3 linked regions of the Mesorhizobium onobrychidis genome follow. The main gene of each other region encodes a partner of the protein of the gene in region 3 in a complex. Links are inferred from orthologs where the notes say so. Each region holds a gene or a part of one and is shown on either strand. Other genes may lie near its edges. The genes, in order: IHQ72_RS24850, ccmE and ccmB.

Region 1 (6,390 bases), 4.1 Mb from region 3 along the record:
GGGCGCTGCTGTTCGCTCTGTTCCCGCTTTTCAATCGCGACCGGCTGCGGATTGGCGACCTCCTGGCGGGAACCTGGGTCGTCGAAGCGCCGAAGCGCACGCTGATGGAGGATCTGTCGGCAAGACAGGATCCGGTCGCCAAGACTTTTCAGTTCAGCCACGCCCAGCTCGATGCCTATGGCATCGCCGAATTGCACAAGCTGGAGGAAGTGCTTCGCCGCGACGACTATTTCGCGCTGCGGACGGTAGCGGAAACGATCGGACGCAAGATCGGCTCAACGCCGCAGCCGCATGACGCCCGCCCGTTCCTGACGGCCTATTACGGGGATCTCAGGGCGCATCTCGAGCGAAAGCTGCTGCTCGGCAACCGCAGGGCCGACAAGCATCACCGTTAGGGCCGAAAGGCGGCTGCCTTACCCGATCCACTTCTCGTAGTCGGACACCAAGAGGTGCAGCGGCGCGACATCCTCGTCGATGTCCGCGAAGCGGCCGATCGGTTCGCGGAAGACATTGTCGGTGAGATCGTCGTTGACGGTCGACACCTCGCCAATCAGCACATCCTTGCCCTCGGCCCAGAACGCATGCCAGACGCCTGGCAAAAGCGTGACGCTCTCGCCCGGATCGAGCTTCAGCAGCCCGCCCGCCGGCAGCCGGTGGATGGTTCCGTCGACAGGCACCGATACTTCGGCCGTCGGATCGATGCCGCCATCGCGATCGTGCATGAACAGTTCCAGCACCAGCTTGCCGCCACCACGATTGATGATGTCTTCGGCCTTGATGTTGTGGCGATGCATTGGCGACAGCTGATCCTTGCGCGAGATCATGATCTTTTCGGCATAGAGCATGCCCATGCCCTTCTTCATGTCCTCGTAGCGACCGTTGCGAACGGTGAACAGGAAGAGGCCGAGCTCGTCGAACTTGCCCTGGCCGTAGTCGGTGATATCCCAGCCGAGCCGGGAGGAGAAGATGGCCGACGAATCCTGCCGGCGCGCCTTCATCTGTTCCGGGGTCCAATAGGCGAAGCGCGGCATGATGTAGCCGAACGAACGGATGAAGGCATCGGCGTCGCGGATGATATCATTGATGGTGGAGCGTTTCATGGTCGTGGTTTCCTTCCCGTCGGCCTAGGCGATCTCCAAACCGAATAGCCGAACGCCGATGCGGTGTCGACGTAAACCGCATGAGTTGGCCTCATGACATCCGCTTCGATCAAGGTCATAACGGCAACCAGTTTCCTGATGGTGGCATTCCATGCTGAGCATAGACGACCTCGACACGCTGGCGATCCTGATCGATGTCGACCGCGCCGAAGCCAATATCGCGCGGGCGCAGGCCCACGCCGACCGCCAAGGGCTGAAGCTCAGGCCGCATATCAAGACCCACAAACTGCCTTACTGGGCAAAGAAGCAGATCGCAGCCGGTGCGGTCGGCATCACCTGCCAGAAGATCGGTGAAGCCGAGGTGATGGCCGAGGCCGGCCTCACCGACATTTTTCTGCCTTACAACATTCTGGGCAGGGCCAAGCTGGAGCGCCTCAAGGCGCTGCACGGCCGTGTGACGCTGTCGGTGACATCAGACAGCATGGAAACGCTTAACGGACTCGACGCCACCTTCACCGATCGAGGCCAGCCGCTACAGGTACTGGTGGAATGCGACACCGGCATGGGCCGCTGCGGCGTCCAGTCGGCCAGCGAGGCGGTCGCATTGGCCAGAGAGATCGACAAGGCCAAGGGGCTCGCCTTCGGCGGGCTGATGACCTATCCGGCGGCAGGCCGCGCTGCCGAGGCCGAGGCGTGGCTCGACGATGCGCGCAACGCGCTCGCCGCGTCCGGCCTCGCCTGCCAACGCATCTCCAGCGGCGGCACGCCGGATATGTGGCGCTCGAGCGAGGCTTCCGTCGTCACCGAGTACCGCCCCGGCACCTACATCTATCTCGACCGCTACCAGGTCGCCAAGGGCGTCGGAAGCCTCGACGATTGCGCGCTGACGGTGCTGTCGACGGTGGTCAGCCATCCGACGCCGACACGGGCCATCCTCGATGCCGGCAGCAAGGCCTTGTCCAGCGACACGCTGGGGCTGGCCGATTTCGGCGAATTGCTGGGCGTTCCGGGCGCTATCGTCACCAGCCTCAGCGAAGAGCACGGCAACGTCACGCTTTCCGGCGACGCCCGGCTGCGTATCGGCGAGCGCGTGCGCGTCGCGCCCGACCATTGCTGCGTCGTCACCAATCTGTTCGACGAGGTGCATCTGATCGCCGCAGAACGGGTGCTGGAGACGCTGCCGGTGGCGGCGCGCGGCCGCATGGGGTGAGAAGCGGTCCGCGGAGCGGACGGAAAGCCAATTGCTTGGCTTTTCGAGCTTCGAACCCCCCGGGCCTGCGAAGGGCCGGGCAAATCTGAAATTAGTCAAGCTGATTGCCGTTCTGCCTGCCTCGCCGCAACACGGCGCATGGAAATGACCCGGCGACGTCGGATTTCCGTGCGCATCGCCATCAGATGCAGCGCGAAAAACAGCAAGGTAAAGCCCAGAGCCATTACCAGCAACGGCCGCAACAGGCTGGGATCGATGGTCGGCCCGCCGAGCCGGAACACCGAAGCCGGTTGATGCAGCGTGTTCCACCAGTCGACCGAGAATTTGATGATCGGGATGTTGATGAAGCCGACCAAGGTGATGATTGCGGCGGCCCAGGCGGCGCGCGCCGCATCGTCGAGTGCCCGCGTCAGTGCGATGATGCCGAGATACATCAGAAACAGCACGAACACCGACGTCAGCCGCGCGTCCCACACCCACCAGGTGCCCCACATCGGCTTGCCCCAGATCGAACCGGTGATCAGCGCGAGCGCTGTAAAGACGGCGCCGATGGGTGCCGCCGATTTCAGCGCGACGTCGGCCAGCGGATGGCGCCATACCAGCGTGCCCAACGCGAAAACCGCCATCAGCGTGAAACACATCATGGCCAGCCAGGCGAAGGGCACATGGATATACATGATGCGCACGGTGATGCCTTGCTGGAAATCCTCCGGCGCAGTGAAGCTCATATAGAGCCCGGCGGCCAGGATGAGTGTGGCGATGGTCGCAAGCCACGGCACCACCTTGTCGGCCAAACCGACAAACCGCGTCGGGTTGGCGAAATCCATCCACCCGCTGAGGCGTGAAGTCAGGTCACTCATGCGGCTTTACATAAACCGACGACGCGTTTGGGGCAATCGAGTGGCGGTGTCGCAGGTGGGGCGTTCCCTTCTCCCCCTGTGGGAGAAGGTGGATTGGCGCGCAGCGCCAAGACGGTTGAGGGGTGCTGGACGGAGCGAGGCCGGCGCCAAGCTGGAACACCCCTCATCCGACCGAGCTTCGCTCGGCCACCTTCTCCCACAAGGGGAGAAGGGCGAGCCTGGCCGCTCAGGCGGCCTCGTCCGTGATGGTGCGGCTGAGGCGGCGGACTTCCTCGTCGTTGAGCAGGCCGCCGGCGCGCAGCAGGCTGGCGAAGCGGCCATTGCGCATCGACAATTCGGCGAACCCACCCATTTCGACCACCTTGCCCTTGTCCATGAACACGACCAGATCGGCATCGCGAACGGTGGTCAGGCGGTGGGCGATGATGAAGGTGGTGCGGCCGCGACGCAATTCGTCGATCGCTTCCTTGACGCGGTCTTCCGTCTCGACGTCAAGCGCGCTGGTCGCTTCATCGAGCACCAGGATGGGCGAATCCTTCAGAACGGCGCGCGCGATCGCGATACGCTGGCGCTCGCCGCCCGAAAGCTGTCCGCCGCGTTCGCCGACGACCGTATCGTAGCCGTTGCTCTTCGACAGGATGAAATCCTGCGCGGCAGCGGCGTTGGCGGCGGCGTGGACCTCATCATAGGTCGCCTCGGCGCGCCCGACCCGGATATTGTCCTCGATCGAGCGGTTGAGCAGGCCCGCATCCTGGAAAACGGTGGCGATCGAGTGGCGCAGCGACTTGCGGGTCACCGTGCGGGTATCGATGCCATCGATCAGGATACGGCCGCTCGACGGCGCAAAGACGCGCTGCAAAAGATTGATGAGCGTGGTCTTGCCTGCGCCCGTCGGACCGACGATGGCCACGGTCTGGCCGGCATGGACCTCGAATGACACGTCGTTCACGCCCTGCCCCGAATTGGCGAATTCGAAGCTGACGTTTTCAAAACGCACATGACCAGTGACGTTGACCAGGTCACGCAACCCGTCCGGCTCGGCGGCGTCGGCCGCGGAGTCCTCAAGGCGATAAAATTCCTCGAGCTTGGCCCTGGCTTCCGAAATCTGGTTGGCGAAGGCCGACATCTGGTCGAGCCGGGCAATCAGCAGCGTGGCAAAGCCGGTAAAGGCGATGACGTCACCGATACGCAATTGGCCATGCATGACCAGATAGGAGCCGATCAACAGCACGACCATCATCGAAATGGTCGACGACAGGCGGTGCAGAGCGTTGGCCAGTGCCCACCAGTCGAGCACCGGATACTGGGCATCAAGCAGATTCTTGACATAACGCTTCAAGGCGTCGGTCTCGTGGCCGATGCGATTGTAGCTCTGCAGCACGGCGACATTGCTGACCGAGTCGCTCACATGTGCGAACACTTGGTGAAAGTGCCGTTCCACGGACGCCTGGCCTTCCCTGGTACGACGCATCACCAGCCGCCCGATCCCGACGTACAGCGCGCCCAGCGCCAGCAGGACCATCGACATGCGAATATCCATGCTGAGCGCCGTCGGCACCAGCAGAACCAGTGCGACAACGGTGGACAAATGCTGCCTCATGAACTCGAGCCAGAGACTGAACAAGGTCTCGACCGCGCGCAGAAGCGTATGCAGGGAATTGGAGGTGCCGCGCTGATGATGCCAAGCAAGCGGCATGGTGATCACGCGCTCGAATGACTGGCAAAGCACCTCGCTGCGCCGTGCATGGGCAAAGCGGTCAGCGCCGCGCGCCACCAGAACGAAGGCGACGACGTTGAAGACGCCGATACCGGCCCATACGGCGAGCGTCGAAAAGACCGAGCCGCCGTCCGAAATAGCATCGATCACCCGTCCGAACATGATCGGCTCAAGGATGGCGATAATGGCAAGCGCGACATTCGCTCCGCAGATAAACGCTACGCGTTTCCTGTCGGCGGCGAGATAACCAAGCGCTCTCCAGTAGATCTGCAGAAGGGACACTTCAGCTACTCCGGCAAATTGTTATTGTGCACTGCATCATTTTCTGACTCGTACCTGTTGACGTGTCGCGAAACAATGCTCGTGTACCTCTTCAGTTCCCAATTCGCGAACAAAAGATGGCGACGCTGCGAAATCTGTCGTGATCACCTAACGGTTTGAGAAAAAAGGTAAAATGTCAGCCTTGCGGCAGAATCGTGGCAGGCTGCAAGCACTGCCGCAATTTTAATCAGCAACTGGTTATGTACGGATCACAAAAGCCTGCATCGGCTTTTTGGAGAGCTCATGCGCAATAGAATTTCTAGAGCACGCTTAAACAATGAGCGCCCCCAAGACGTGCAAAGACGCTCCAAATCCTTGAAACTACGCCGGTATCCTGACGACCACCTCAGTCTTGTCGCCGGCTTTCGGTTCGAAAGACGACGCCTTCGTCTTTTTACCATCTACCTCAAGCGAGATGGCTTTGACCTTGGCGTCGCGGACAACGCGAACCCTGAGTTCGGCCCCCAGCACCCTGAGCGTTGCTGTATAACCATCCCAATGGCTGGGGAGTTTCGGCCTGAACTGGATGCGCTCGCCCCTGCGCTCAATGCCGAGGATGCCCTCGACCGCCGCGCGGTAAAGCCAGCCGGCCGAGCCGGTATACCAGGTCCAGCCGCCGCGGCCGCCCTTGCCTTGCCCGGCGTAGACGTCGGCCGCGACGACATAAGGCTCGACGCGGTAGTGCTCGGCAGCGGCTTCGTCGAGCGCGTGGTTGACCGGGTTGAGCATCGAGAGACAGCGGTAGGCGTCGTCGGTGCGCCCCATTTCGGCGAGCGCAATGACGAACCATGTCGCCGCGTGGGTGTACTGGCCGCCGTTTTCACGGACACCCGGCGGGTAGCTCTTGATGTAGCCTGGGTTCTGTTCCGTCCTGGAGAAGGGCGGGGTGAAAAGCTTGACGATCTTGAGCTCGTCGTCGACGAGCATTTTCAATGCCTGCTGCATCGCCGTCGTCGACCGCGCCGGATCGCCCTCTCCCGACAGCACGCTCCACGACTGGGCAATCGAGTCGATCTTGCACTCCTGCGAACCGCGCGACCCCAGCGGCGTGCCGTCGTCGAAACTGCCGCGACGATACCATTCACCATCCCAGGCGGTGCTTTCCAACGCCCGCTTCAGCACGTCGGCGTGTTTTGTCCAGGCTTGCGCACGCTTGGTATCGCCTTCCGCCTTGGCGACAGG
Region 2 (6,328 bases), 4.4 Mb from region 3 along the record:
TCTGCAGCGCGCCCGGGTTGCGGCGCAACGCGACAGCGTCGTCTACCGCACGCCGGTGGCGCCGCTGGTCCAGCGCATGGTGCGCGTGCTACAAAAACTCAACCCGCAGACCGCTCTCTCGCTTTCGCTGCCGGCAGTCGATATCGTCTTTGCCGGCGAACGCGAGGATTTGGAAGAATTGCTTGGCAATCTGCTCGACAACGCCATGAAATGGGCAAAGAGCGCGGTCTCCGTGTCGGTGGCGCCAATCTCCGGCAAGAGGAGTGGCGTCGGCAAGGAGAGTGCTGTCAATCTGTTCGAGATCAGCATCGAAGATGACGGCCCGGGCATTCCCGAAGACAAGGCGCGCGAGGCGCTGAAGCGCGGACGGCGGCTCGACGAGACAAAGCCGGGGACCGGGCTTGGACTTGCCATTGTCGCCGACCTGGTCAACGAGTATGGAGGCGTTCTGGCTCTGGAACGGTCGAGCATGGGCGGGTTGAAGGCGGTGGTTCGATTGCGGAGCCTTCACTAGACTTATGCTTTTGCTGGGCCAGTCGACATTGATCGACGGTGCGTGATATTGCGGCATGTCGACTGGTCCCGGAGCCGTCGGCCGCGGCCAAATTTCCGACAAACATCGACACTATGGCCACGCCGACTTCCCCGATGGCGCGGCCCAGCTCTAACTCAAGAAAACCGGTTGTTGGCATGAAGATTCGCGTCGCGCTCGTTTCCGCACTGCTGGCCGTTTCCGGCTGCACGACGCTGGGCAAGAGCTCTGGCCCCACGGTGGCGCCGCAGCCGGCCGCCACGCCGCCAAGTGACGGCAAGATCGCGACGACGATCATTTCCGCCATGGGGGGCGGCCTCGTCAGCGGATCCATCGGTACCGGCTTGAGCGATCCGGAAAAGCGCAAGGCGCTGGAAGCGGAATACAGGGCGCTCGAGTACACGGCGAGCGGCCAGAAGGTGACATGGAAGAGCGATCGGTCGGCGCATTACGGCGAAGTCGTGCCCGCCCAGCCCTATCGTGTCGGCTCGCAGGACTGCCGGCAATACACCCATACGGTCTTTACCGGCGCTGCCGGCGCCACCGCGCGCGGAACCGCTTGCCGCAACGCCGATGGCAGCTGGACGCCGCTGACATAACGACCGGCCGGATAGGTCCGGTTGACATCAATCAAGGACATGCGACGCACCTGCCGTCAAAGCGTCGCAGGACGCCTGTGTTGGCAGGGCAGGGCTCTGCCGTTATTGGAAGAAGCATGCTGTTCTGGGTCATAGCTGCCATTCTCACGCTGGGTGCAAGCCTGGCGGTTCTGCTGCCGCTGGCCGGCGGCCCGAAGGGTGGTTCAGCGAGCAGCGATCATGACCTTGAAGTCTATCGCGACCAGTTGTCCGAGCTTGACCGGGACGTGGCGCGTGGCCTGATCCCGCCGGCGGAGGCCGAAGAGGCGCGTGCGGAGATCGCCCGCCGCATCCTTCGCCTGGACAATGCCGCCGACAAAGCAGCGGCGCGGCAGCCGTCGATGGCGACCAGGCTGGTTGCGACGGCCGCGGTCCTGGCGGTTCCGCTGGTCAGTTGGGGCTTGTACAGCCAGCTCGGCTCGCCCGAGCTGCCGTCGCAGCCGCTCAGCGAGCGACTGGCCAAGAATCCCGCCGACAGTTCGGTGGACGAACTGGTGGCACGCGCCGAGGCCCACCTTGCCGCCAATCCGTCCGACGGCAGGGGTTGGGATGTTCTGGCGCCGGTCTATCTGCGCATGCAGCGGTTTTCCGACGCGGTGACGGCGTACCGCAACGCCATTCGCCTCGACGGCGACAGCGCTGCCCGCCAGGCCGGCCTCGGCGAGGCGATCGCCAGCGCAGCGGGCGGCATTGTCTCGGCCGACGCTCAGGCCGCCTTCGAGGCGGCGCTGAAGCTCGATCCGGCAAATCCCAAGGCCAGCTTTTATCTGGCGATGGGCATGGCGCAGGAAGGCCGCATTGAGGAGGCGACAGCTGGCTGGCAGAAAATGCTCGCGGCCTTGCCGCAGGACTCGCCTTGGCGCAGCGCCGTCGAGCAGGCACTGGCCCAATCCGCCAGGCGGAGCGTGGCTTCGGGAGTGCCTGCAGAAGGCCCGGACGCCGGGGATGTCGATGCCGCCTCGTCGATGTCGCCGCAGGATAGGGAAGCGATGATCAACACCATGGTTGCGGGACTTGATGAAAGACTTCGGCAAAACCCGCGCGATGCGGAAGGATGGATGCAGCTTATTCGTTCCTATGTCGTGCTGGGCAAGGCCGATCAAGCACGCGACGCGCTCAATCGCGGTATCGCCGTTTTTGGCTCCGATAGTGAGGAAGCGAAGAAATTCACCGCCTTTGCCGTCTCGCTTGGCCTGACGGCGACGGAGTAAAACATGACGCGCAAGCAGAAAAGACTGTCGGTGGTCGCCGGAGGGTTGGCCTTTCTCGGTGCCGCCACCGGTCTGACCTTCTACGCGCTCGGCCAGAAGGCCTCCTACTTCTACATGCCCGCCGATCTGACCAACGCCAGCCTGCAGCCCGGGCAGCGTATCAGGCTCGGCGGCCTCGTCGAAAAAGGTACGATCGAGCGCGGTCAGGGGGCCACCGTCGCCTTTTCGGTGACCGACAACCAGAAGCAGGTCAAGGTCACCTACACCGGCATTCTTCCCGACCTTTTCCGCGAGGAGCAGGGCGTCATCACTGAAGGCACGTTTCGCCCGGACGGCGTCTTCGTCGCCGACAGCGTGCTGGCCAAACACGACGAGAACTACATGCCCAAGGAGGTGGCCGAGAGCCTCAAATCCAAGGGCGTGTGGCAGGAGAGCAAGAGTGACTAAGCAGGTTCCGCAAAAGTGTCCCTCGGTTTTGCGGCAAGATCCTGCGGCAAAACAAAAACCTGGCGGGCTTGGCCACAATGGTTGAAACCGGACATTTCGCGCTGGTCCTGGCGTTCGCGCTGTCTTTGGTGCAGACGCTGGTGCCGATGTTCGGCGCGTGCATGAACAACCAGAAGATGATGGCCGTCGGCGGTCCGGTCGCGGTGACCGGCTTTGCCTTGACCGCTCTGTCCTTCGCGGCGCTGGCGATAGCCTATGCAACGTCCGATTTTTCGGTGGCCAACGTCTGGGACAACTCGCATTCGCTGCAGCCGCTGATCTACAAGATCACCGGCACCTGGGGCAATCACGAGGGCTCGATGCTGCTCTGGGTGCTGATCCTGACCTTTTTCGGCGCACTCGTCGCGGCTTTTGGCAGCAATCTTCCCGCGACGCTTCGAGCCAACGTGCTGGCCGTGCAAGGGGCGATCGGCGCCACCTTTTTCCTGTTCATCCTGGCGACGTCGAACCCGTTCGCCAGGCTCAATCCGGCGCCGATCGAGGGCCGCGATCTCAATCCGATCCTGCAGGATCTCGGCCTCGCCATCCATCCGCCGCTGCTCTATCTCGGCTATGTCGGCTTCTCGATCTGCTTTTCCTTCTCGGTCGCCGCCCTCATCGAAGGCCGCATCGACGCGTCCTGGGCGCGCTGGGTGCGGCCATGGACGCTGGTCGCCTGGATGTTCCTGACCGGCGGCATCGCCATGGGGTCCTACTGGGCCTATTACGAGCTTGGCTGGGGTGGTTTCTGGTTCTGGGATCCGGTCGAGAACGCCTCCTTCATGCCATGGCTGGCGGGCACGGCGCTGCTCCATTCGGCGATCGTCATGGAAAAACGCTCGGCCTTGAAGATCTGGACGCTGTTGCTGGCGATCCTGACCTTCTCGCTGTCGCTGCTCGGCACCTTCCTGGTGCGCTCCGGCGTGCTCACCTCCGTCCACACCTTCGCCACCGATCCGACGCGCGGCGTGTTTATTCTCAGCATCCTGACGCTGTTCATCGGCGGATCGTTGGCGCTGTTCGCCTTTCGCGCCTCGAGGTTGACGGCCGGTGGCCTGTTTCATCCGATCTCGCGCGAAGGGGCGCTGGTCCTCAACAATCTGTTCCTGACCACGGCCACCGCCACCGTGCTGATCGGCACGCTTTATCCGCTGGCGGTCGAGGCCGTTTCAGCCGACAAGATTTCGGTCGGCGCACCGTTCTTTAACCTGACATTCGGCCCGCTGATGGTGCCGCTATTGGTCGTGGTCCCGTTCGGGCCGCTGCTGGCCTGGAAACGCGGCGACATTTTCGCCGTCGCCCAGCGCCTGATGGCGGCCTTCGCCGCAGCGCTTCTGGCCGTGCTGGTGACGGCCTTGTTCATCGACGGCGCGTCGGTGTTCGCAGCACTTGGCGTCGGCCTGGCATTCTGGCTGATCTGCGGCGCGCTCACCGATGTTGCCGTCAAGTGCGGCTTTGGCACTGTCGCGCCCGGCGTCATGCTCAGGCGCTTCGCCGGCCTGCCGCGTTCGGTTTTCGGCACCGCGCTCGCCCATCTCGGCCTCGGGCTGACGACGCTGGGCATCGTCGGCACACTTTGCTTCGGCACCGAGAAGATCCTGTCGATGCATGCAGGCGAGACCGTGCAACTGTCCGGCCACATGCTGCGCTTCGAAGGGCTCTATCCAGCCCAGGGGCCTAATTACAGCGAGGATCGTGGCCGCTTCGCCCTGCTCGGCGCTGGTGGAAACACTACCGCCGTAATCACCTCGGCCAAGCGCTCCTATCCGGTCCGGCAGATGACGACGACCGAGTCCGGTATCAAGACGATTGGATTCAGCCAGCTCTACCTCTCGCTTGGCGACGAGGGGCCAGACGGCTCTGTCGTGGTGCGGCTGTGGTGGAAGCCGCTGGTGACGCTGATCTGGGGTGGTGCCCTTATCATGATGACAGGTGCTGCGATGTCGCTCATGGACCGGCGCCTGCGCGTCGGGGCACCGTCCCGCCGCCGCAAGTCGACGGGCGCCGTGCCTTCCGCGAGCCTGCCATGACCGCAAGATTTTCGCTGGCCTCGCTGATCCTGCTGCTGACGCTGTTGTTTGCCGGCGCCGCACTTGCGGTGAAGCCCGACGAGGTTCTGGCCGACCCGGCGCTCGAGGCGCGGGCGCGGACGCTTTCGGAGGAGCTGCGCTGCATGGTTTGCCAGAACCAGTCGATCGACGAATCCGATGCTGACCTTGCCCGCGACCTGCGCGTGCTGGTGCGCCAGCGCCTCGTCGCCGGCGACACCGACCGGCAGGTGATCGACTACATCGTTTCCCGCTACGGCGAGTTCGTGCTGTTGAAGCCGCGCTTCAGCCTGCGCAATGCGTTGCTCTGGGGCACGCCGGTCCTTCTGCTCCTTGCCGGCGGGATTTTCATCGTGCTGACCGCCCGGTCGCGCCGTTCGACGGCAACCAATACGTTGACCGCCGAGGAGCAGGCGAAGCTGGACACTATTTTGCACCGGGACTGAACGCGGCGGCCGCCCGCAAACATTACAAAAGTTTCATGCACCGGAAATGGCGCCGTAATGTGCACCCTTCTATTTCTCTTGCCTTAGGATGCCGACCGAAGCGCATCCCTTGAAAGAGGATACGAGACCCATGAATATTGCCCCCAATTCATATCCCCGCACCCGCAAACGCCTGATGGCTGCCGCCGCTTCAGTGGCCATTGCCGGCGCGATCGGCTTCGGCGCCGTTGCCACCGGGACAGCCCCGGTCCTGGCCGAGGCCGTGCGTGTCGAGGCGCCGCAGGTCCCGAGCTTCGCCGATGTGGTCGAGCGCGTTTCGCCGGCGGTCGTCAGTGTCCGCGTCAAAGCCAAGATAGAATCGACCGCCGACGACGGCTCCGACCTGCCCGACGGCTTCGGCAATCTTCCCGACGATCCGCAATTGCGCCGCTTCTTCAGGGAGTTCCGTGGCTTCGGCGATCAGGATGGCCAGGATGGAATGCGGCGTTTCGGGCGCCGTGACCACAACCGCCAGCCGCGGCCGGTCGCCCAGGGGTCCGGTTTCTTCATCTCCGAGGATGGCTACCTCGTCACCAACAACCATGTCGTCGGAGACGGCTCGTCCTTCACGGTGGTGATGCATGACGGCAAGGAACTCGACGCCAAGTTGGTTGGCACAGATCCGCGCACCGATCTCGCCGTGCTCAAGGTCGAAGGCGACGGCAAGTTCACCTATGTCGACTTCGCCGATGATTCCAAGGTTCGCGTCGGCGACTGGGTCGTGGCCGTCGGCAATCCGTTCGGCCTCGGCGGCACGGTCACCGCCGGCATCGTCTCGGCCCGTGGCCGCGATATCGGCGCCGGCCCCTATGACGACTTCATCCAGATCGACGCCTCGGTGAACCGCGGCAATTCGGGCGGCCCGACCTTCAACCTCAACGGCCAGGTCGTCGGCATCAACACCGCAATCTTCTCGCCGTCCGGCGGC
Region 3 (6,407 bases):
CAAATCGCTGCTCGGCTACGTCTTCGATTCGGCCTTCAGCCTCGATGCCGAGGGCTGGAAGAAACTCACCTTCCGCTGGGGCCTGTTTTTCCTGGTTCTGGCCCTTGTCAACGAAGTGGTCTGGCGGAATTTCTCCACCGACGCCTGGGTTACCTTCAAGGTCTGGGGAATCATGCCGATCACGCTTCTTTTCACCTTCAGCCAGATGCCGCTGATCATGCGCCATTCGCTTGAAGGCAAGACCGGAAACGAAGAGAAGGCCGGCAAGTAACGGTTAGGGGGAGGGCATGGAATTCGTCACCACGCGCGAAGAGCTGAGAACGATCTACAAGACGCCTCGGCCGACCGACGGCTCGATCCGCAAGGAACTGACGGCGCTGGATGGCCACAGCCGTTCCTTCATCGGCAAAAGCCCCTTCGTGCTGATCGGCTCCTCCGACGGCGCCGGCAACGCCGATGTGACGCCGAAGGGCGACAAGCCAGGCTTTGCCGCCGTGCTCGACGAGAAGACCATCGCCATCCCCGACCGGCCCGGCAACAACCGGCTCGACACGCTTGAGAACATTCTTCTCAACCCCTCGGTCGGGCTGCTCTTCCTCATCCCGGGCATGAACGAGACGCTGCGCGTCAACGGCGATGCCCGCATCACCATCGATGCGGGCTTGCGCGAGCGGCTCGCAGTCGACGGCAAGGAACCGCAAAGCGTCGTTCTGGTGACAGTCAAGGCCGCCTACATGCACTGCGCCAAGGCTTTCATGCGCTCCGATCTGTGGAAGCCGGAAACCTGGTACGACCGCGCGACGCTGCCGACACTCGGCCAAATCCTGCGCGACCAGTTGGCGCTCGCCGATTCGGCCGAGGCGACCGACCGCTGGCTGGACGACGAATACAAACACACCATGTGGTAGACTTTTTCGGACATGATCCGTCCGAAACACGTCTCGGCCTTCGCCGCCGGCTGACGGCCGCGCCGCAACCATCAAAGGTCGCGGCGAAATTCCTTCAACGTTTGCTGCGCATCGTCTCGACATCGGTCTCGCCAACGAACCAGTCACGCGCAGCGACCTCCTCGAAAACCACCCAGACGTCGTTGCTGGTCAGGCCGGTGGCGCCGGTGATGGCTGCCGTCACCTGGGCAGCGATCGCGGCCTTTTTGCCGGCCGGGTCATCGGCAATCACCTCCTTGACCAGGCGGATGTTCACGAATGGCATGGTGCCCTCCCTTGGATATGCTTGGCGGCCGCTCAAAATGTCTTCGCGCCATTGACCATCAGCCGGACCATGTAGAGCGAGGTCGTGCCGGCGATGTAGAGGCAGTTCAGCTTGTTGCCGCCGAATACGCAATTGGCGACGACTTCCGGCACCTTGATCCTGCCGATCAGCGTCCCGTCAGGATCGTAGCAATGGATGCCGTCGGCGGCACTGGTCCAGATGCGCCCTTGGTCGTCGAGCCTGAAGCCATCGAACAGGCCAGCCGTGCAGTCGGCGAAGACCTTTCCGCCGGAGACCTTCTTGCCACCCTCGTCGACATTGAACACCCGCATATGCGCCGGATTCTCAGCGCCATGCGTGCGGCCGGTATCGACGACATAGAGCTTGCTCTCGTCGAGCGAGAAGGCGAGCCCGTTGGGCCTGACCATGTCGATGATCACCGCGTCGATCTCGCCGGTACCGGGATCGGCCCGGTAGACATGGCAAGCGCCGATCTCACTCTCGGCCTTGTCGCCCTCATAATCCGTATCGATGCCGTAGGTCGGGTCGGTGAACCAGATCGAACCATCGGACTTGACCACCGCATCGTTGGGCGAGTTCAGCCGCTTGCCGCGCCATTTGTCGGCGATGGTGGTGATCGAGCCGTCATGCTCGGTGCGGCTGACCCGCCGGCCCGAATGCTCGCAGCTGACCAGCCGGCCCTGCCGGTCGACGGTGTTGCCGTTGGAATTGCCCGACGGCTGCCGGAACACGCTGACGCTGCCGTCGGTCTCGTCATAGCGCAGCATGCGGTTGTTGGGTATGTCGGACCACACCACATAACGGCCGGCCGCGAACCAGGCCGGCCCTTCCGCCCACCGGCATCCGGTGAACAGCTTGTCCACCTGTGCGTTGCCGTTGAACAGCCGCGCAAAGCGTGGATCGAGAATTTCGTAGTGTTCGGCGGCCATGGTTTCCTCCCGGTCATGCAAATCGTAGTGCCGGCGCGATCAAGCCAGCCGGAGATCGATATGGCAAGGTCGTTGAATCGGTCTCACCGCATCTTGAGACATCGGGGCAATACGCGGCAAGGCCGCCCTTGCTCAAATGACGGGCCCTAAATGACGGCGCTCATGCGCCGTTAACCGGCTATGCGCTCAGTGCAATGGTGCATTGCAACATCTTCTTTTTGCAACGCACCATAACTATGTCATCCTTCATATCGATCAGGGAGGAACAACCTGCCGCAACAATGCGGCACAGAAGGAACCTCGCTATGATTCTCGACAGCCTCATGAGCCGGGCTCGCGCCAGCATCGCCAAGCGCCGGCAATACAATCGCCTCGTCGCCGAAATCGACAATTTTTCCAGCCGCGATCTGGCCGACATGCGCGCCGATCGCAGCGAAATGCTCTATCAGGTCCACAAGCAGATCTACGGCTGAGTTCGGCGTTCGATCCCGAACCGAAGGTCAGCGCAGCAAAAATTGCAGATCGGGCTTAGCCGATCCATTCGATCCAGCGGCCGTGGTAATCGCAATGGGCCAGACGGCGCGTCTCGCCGCCCGGCCATAGAGTGAGGCTGAGTACCGCCCACTGCTTCGTGGGATCGCGCGGCTCCATCCTCAGCCTTGCGATAGGCGCAGCGGCCGTGGCCTGTCTGCCCGCCTGCTCCAGCGTGGCGATGATGGCATCCTTGGTCGCCAGCGGCAGGTATTGCCACATGATCGAATGATAGAGCACGAAGGCGCCGCCCTGCTGCCGTGCAGCCAATGCCTTCTCGACAAAATCCGCCGCGTCCGCTTTGACAAGCAGCGGTGGAAATTTCTCGGCAAGTGACAGCCCGGCGTCGAGCCGGGCCAGCCGCGCTGCCTGATCGGCCCAGACATAAGACCGAAGCCGTAACCGCGCCGCTGCGTCGGCGAGATCGACCGGCGCGATGTCGCAGCCGGCGCGATGGCGGACGTCGATCGCTCCACCAAGCGGAACAGCGCGGCCGCGCGCCTCCGGCGCCAACCGGACGGGGGAGGCCGGGTCGCCCCACTCGGCATCGCCGTAGCGATAGTGAAAGCTGTCGAACAGGAGATTGAGCCCGGCGCTGGCGCCGATCTCGCACAGATCCAGCGGCAGGCCGGTTTCCCGCGCGACCGTCAGAAATCCAGGCAGCAGCATCGCCGACCGGGCGATTTCATTGGTCTGCGGCGCGCCGGCGAGGCCAGCGACGATCCGCTCGTCGGATCGCGCAATTGCTTCCGGCAGCACCGCCGCGATCTCATCTTCGCTTGTTTGGTTGGGCGGATAAAGTTGTGTCAGTCGCTCATCCGCACCCGTCAGGACCAACGCATGCAGCGTGCCGCAGAGCCGCAATGAGAGGCCGTCAGCGCGCGCGTCGCCCGGCCAGCCGAGTACCGCCTGCCCGGTCCTGGTGTTTGCGTCGAGAACTTTGGCCAGCGCACGGCATAATTTCGCGGTGAACGGCGAGCCAAGTCCATCGCAGGCTTTCGCCTGGGCCAGAAAATGATCGCGCATGTCTTGTTCATCCATCGCGTTTCCGGTGTGTCAGCCCGGCGCGGCCAGCGCCTTTTCGATCTCCGGCAAAAGCAGCGTCTGCGCCGAGCCTGGCGTCAGCGGGCCGACATGCTTGTAGGCGATCTTGCCGTTTTTGCCGATGACGAAGGTTTCCGGCACGCCGTAGACGCCCCAGTCGATCGCCGCGCGCCCCGCCGCGTCGACGCCGATCGCCTGGAACGGGTTGCCGAGATCGCCGAGGAACCGGCGAGCGTTTTCCGGCTGGTCCTTATAGTTGAGCGCGGCAATGACGAAGCGCCTGTCCTGCGACAGGGCCAGCAGCACCGGATGTTCGTCACGGCATGGCCCGCACCAGGACGCAAAGACGTTGACCAGCGTGACCTTGCCGGCGAACTGCTTGGAATCGAGCCCCGGCAAATTCATGCCCTCCAGCGCCGGCAGATTGGTCTGCGGCGCGGGCAGGCCGATCAGCGCCGATGGCACTTCCGACGTGTCGCGACCGGACAGCAGCTGCGTCAGGAACAGCCCCGCCAGCCCGAGGAAAATCAGCAACGGCAAAAGCACGATCAGGCGCCGCCCGCGCGCCGGCGTTTTGGTCTCCATGCTCATGGCTTGGCTGCCTTGTCGGAACGTCGCCGCACGCCGGACGCTTCCAGTTCGGCGAGGTCCCTCTTGCGTGCCCGCTGGTCGAGAAGAATCCAGCCGATCAGCCCGGCCAGAACCACGGCCGTGATGGCATAGGCAGCGGCCACATAGAGCGCATGCACGCTCATATGCGTCGCTCCGCCGGCGCAAAACCTTCCAGCCGGACCATTCCGCTTCGTTCGAACATGCCTTCCCTTAACCTTGCGCCATCGGCTTCGCAATTGACAGCAGCGCCGCAGCCCTTGACGCCATGCAACCACGAATGATGGCCGGCCACATCAATCCGTTCCATGGCGCAGCGCCAATGCTGCCGCAACCGGCCCCAGCACGGCAAGAAACAAGGTCAGCGCGGCGAGAATGAGGAAAGGCTGCAGGAACGGATCGGGGTTCGCCACCGCGCCATGGCTTGCCGAGACGCCAAAGATCAGCACGGGAATGGTCAGCGGCAACACCAGCACCGAGATCAGCAGCCCGCCGCGCGGCAGCGCCACCGCCACCGCCGCACCGGCCGCCCCGATGAAGGTGATCGCCGGCGTGCCGACCAGGAGGGTCAGCGCCGTGGCGCCGATGCCGATCGGCTCCATATTCATGAACAGGCCGAGCAAGGGTGCCGCGATGACCAGCGGCAGCACGCTTCCCGCCCAATGCGCCAGGCATTTCGTCAGCACGGTCAGCGCCAGCATCTGCCGGTCGTCGCCGAGCACCAGCAGATCGAGCGAGCCGTCTTCGCGGTCGGCCTGGAACAATCGGTCGAGACCGAGCAGGCAAGCAAGCAAGGCGCCGATCCACAGGATCGCCGGGCCGATGCGGGCGAGCAGATTGAGGTCCGGTCCGACGCCGAAGGGGATCGTGGCGATCACCGCGAGAAAGAAGATCACGCCGGTCAGCGCCCCGCCGCCGGCCCGGATATGCAGGCGGATATCGCGCAGGAAGAGGGACCACATTACGATGCGGTCCCTTGTTGGTGGCAAGGCGAAATGTGGAGTTCCTTCGCGCCCCCCTCTGTCCTACCGGACATCTCCCCCACTTGGGGGGAGATTGGCAGCTCGGGCGCCCCATTTATCCTTGCAACGTTGGCAATTGACGAAGGCCGGGCCGACGGCCAATCTCCCCCCAAGTGGGGGAGATGTCCGGCAGGACAGAGGGGGGCGCCGTGGAGCACCGACATCAAACGGCCTCCCCCATCCTCAATTCCTTCGCCCCCCCAAGCCCCAGCGGCAGATGCGTCGCCGCGACGATGATGCCCCCGTCTTCAAGATGCTTCCGCATCAGCATGGCGAATCGCTTTTCCGAAGCCTTGTCCAGCCCGGCCGTCGGCTCGTCGAGCAGCCACAGCGGTCGCCGGCTGACCAGCAATTTTGCGATCGCCGCGCGGCGGCGTTGCCCGGTGGAGAGATAGCCGAACGGCAGATGGCCGATACCATCAAGCCCGACCGTTTCCAGCGCCTCTTCAGCGCTCAAAAAATCCGCGCCCAAAAAATCGCGCCAGAAGCGCAGATTTTCCGCCACGCTCAGCGCCGTCTTCATCGCGTTCTGGTGGCCGAGATAATGGCAGGCCGAGGCGACCGACGGAAAATCCTTACCGCCACCTTCGAGAAGCAAACGGCCTGCCGCCACCGGCAGCAGCCCGGCAACTACCCTGAGCAGCGTCGATTTCCCCGCGCCGTTCGGCCCGGTGACGATCAGCGCCTGGCCTTTTTCCAGGGCAAAACCGATGCCGGAAAAAATCGTCTCGCCGCCGCGTTCGCCGCCCAGATTTTCGGCGATCAGCCGCATTCCATGCCTGTCCCGAAAACATCGCGCCACGGCAGCTGCCGCATCGCACAAAATAGCCTTTCGACTGTCTAGAACTATTCCAGGAAATTCTCTATATCCGGGTCATCCGTGCCAGCGGTCGGCACGGGAAGCGAATTAGCGCCGAACCAGCGCACGCGCCGCCTTGAACGGCTCGGGTTGGCTGGGAACGGACAGCGGAAATGGCCGTACCCGCACCTTTGCGCTTGCATGCCATCGGCGTCCGTTCCCTTTCAGGCTGAACAGACA

The links.
Region 1: the proteins of ccmB (region 3) and IHQ72_RS24850 are in contact, whole or in part, in a solved structure (PDB 8CE8), measured with the Escherichia coli proteins. The link is inferred for Mesorhizobium onobrychidis from one-to-one orthologs.
Region 2: the proteins of ccmB (region 3) and ccmE are in contact, whole or in part, in a solved structure (PDB 8CE8), measured with the Escherichia coli proteins. The link is inferred for Mesorhizobium onobrychidis from one-to-one orthologs.

The regions. Positions count from the first base shown.
Region 1 is NZ_CP062229.1:4,986,961-4,993,350, forward strand. The notes cover bases 1,289-4,203. They hold IHQ72_RS24850 (heme ABC transporter permease), read right to left. Parts: upstream 3,171-4,203; coding sequence 2,406-3,170; downstream 1,289-2,405. Other genes in these bases: IHQ72_RS24845 (D-TA family PLP-dependent enzyme), read left to right, coding at 1,289-2,310; IHQ72_RS24855 (glucan ABC transporter ATP-binding protein/ permease), read right to left, coding at 3,397-4,203. Outside these bases: IHQ72_RS24835 (RDD family protein), read left to right, coding at 1-395; IHQ72_RS24840 (D-lyxose/D-mannose family sugar isomerase), read right to left, coding at 414-1,100; more of IHQ72_RS24845, read left to right, coding at 1,252-1,288; more of IHQ72_RS24855, read right to left, coding at 4,204-5,169; IHQ72_RS24860 (glycoside hydrolase family 94 protein), read right to left, coding at 5,530-6,390. UniProt on the Escherichia coli protein: Required for the export of heme to the periplasm for the biogenesis of c-type cytochromes.
Region 2 is NZ_CP062229.1:5,340,971-5,347,298, reverse strand. What follows is about bases 1,254-4,106. They hold ccmE (cytochrome c maturation protein CcmE), read left to right. Parts: upstream 1,254-2,384; coding sequence 2,385-2,828; downstream 2,829-4,106. Other genes in these bases: IHQ72_RS26620 (heme lyase CcmF/NrfE family subunit), read left to right, coding at 2,906-4,106; ccmI (c-type cytochrome biogenesis protein CcmI), read left to right, coding at 1,254-2,381. Also shown: IHQ72_RS26640 (ATP-binding protein), read left to right, coding at 1-514; IHQ72_RS26635 (RT0821/Lpp0805 family surface protein), read left to right, coding at 691-1,131; more of ccmI, read left to right, coding at 1,248-1,253; more of IHQ72_RS26620, read left to right, coding at 4,107-4,897; IHQ72_RS26615 (cytochrome c-type biogenesis protein), read left to right, coding at 4,894-5,361; IHQ72_RS26610 (Do family serine endopeptidase), read left to right, coding at 5,492-6,328. UniProt on the Escherichia coli protein: Heme chaperone required for the biogenesis of c-type cytochromes. Transiently binds heme delivered by CcmC and transfers the heme to apo-cytochromes in a process facilitated by CcmF and CcmH.
Region 3 is NZ_CP062229.1:921,750-928,156, reverse strand. The notes cover bases 3,476-6,407. They hold ccmB (heme exporter protein CcmB), read right to left. Parts: upstream 5,309-6,407; coding sequence 4,643-5,308; downstream 3,476-4,642. Other genes in these bases: ccmA (heme ABC exporter ATP-binding protein CcmA), read right to left, coding at 5,532-6,140; ccmD (heme exporter protein CcmD), read right to left, coding at 4,325-4,492; IHQ72_RS04385 (DsbE family thiol:disulfide interchange protein), read right to left, coding at 3,750-4,328; IHQ72_RS04390 (DUF2332 domain-containing protein), read right to left, coding at 3,476-3,734. In the rest of the region: IHQ72_RS04415 (septation protein A), read left to right, coding at 1-271; IHQ72_RS04410 (pyridoxamine 5'-phosphate oxidase family protein), read left to right, coding at 288-908; IHQ72_RS04405 (tautomerase family protein), read right to left, coding at 1,003-1,212; IHQ72_RS04400 (SMP-30/gluconolactonase/LRE family protein), read right to left, coding at 1,245-2,162; IHQ72_RS04395 (hypothetical protein), read left to right, coding at 2,468-2,635; more of IHQ72_RS04390, read right to left, coding at 2,691-3,475. UniProt on the Escherichia coli protein: Required for the export of heme to the periplasm for the biogenesis of c-type cytochromes.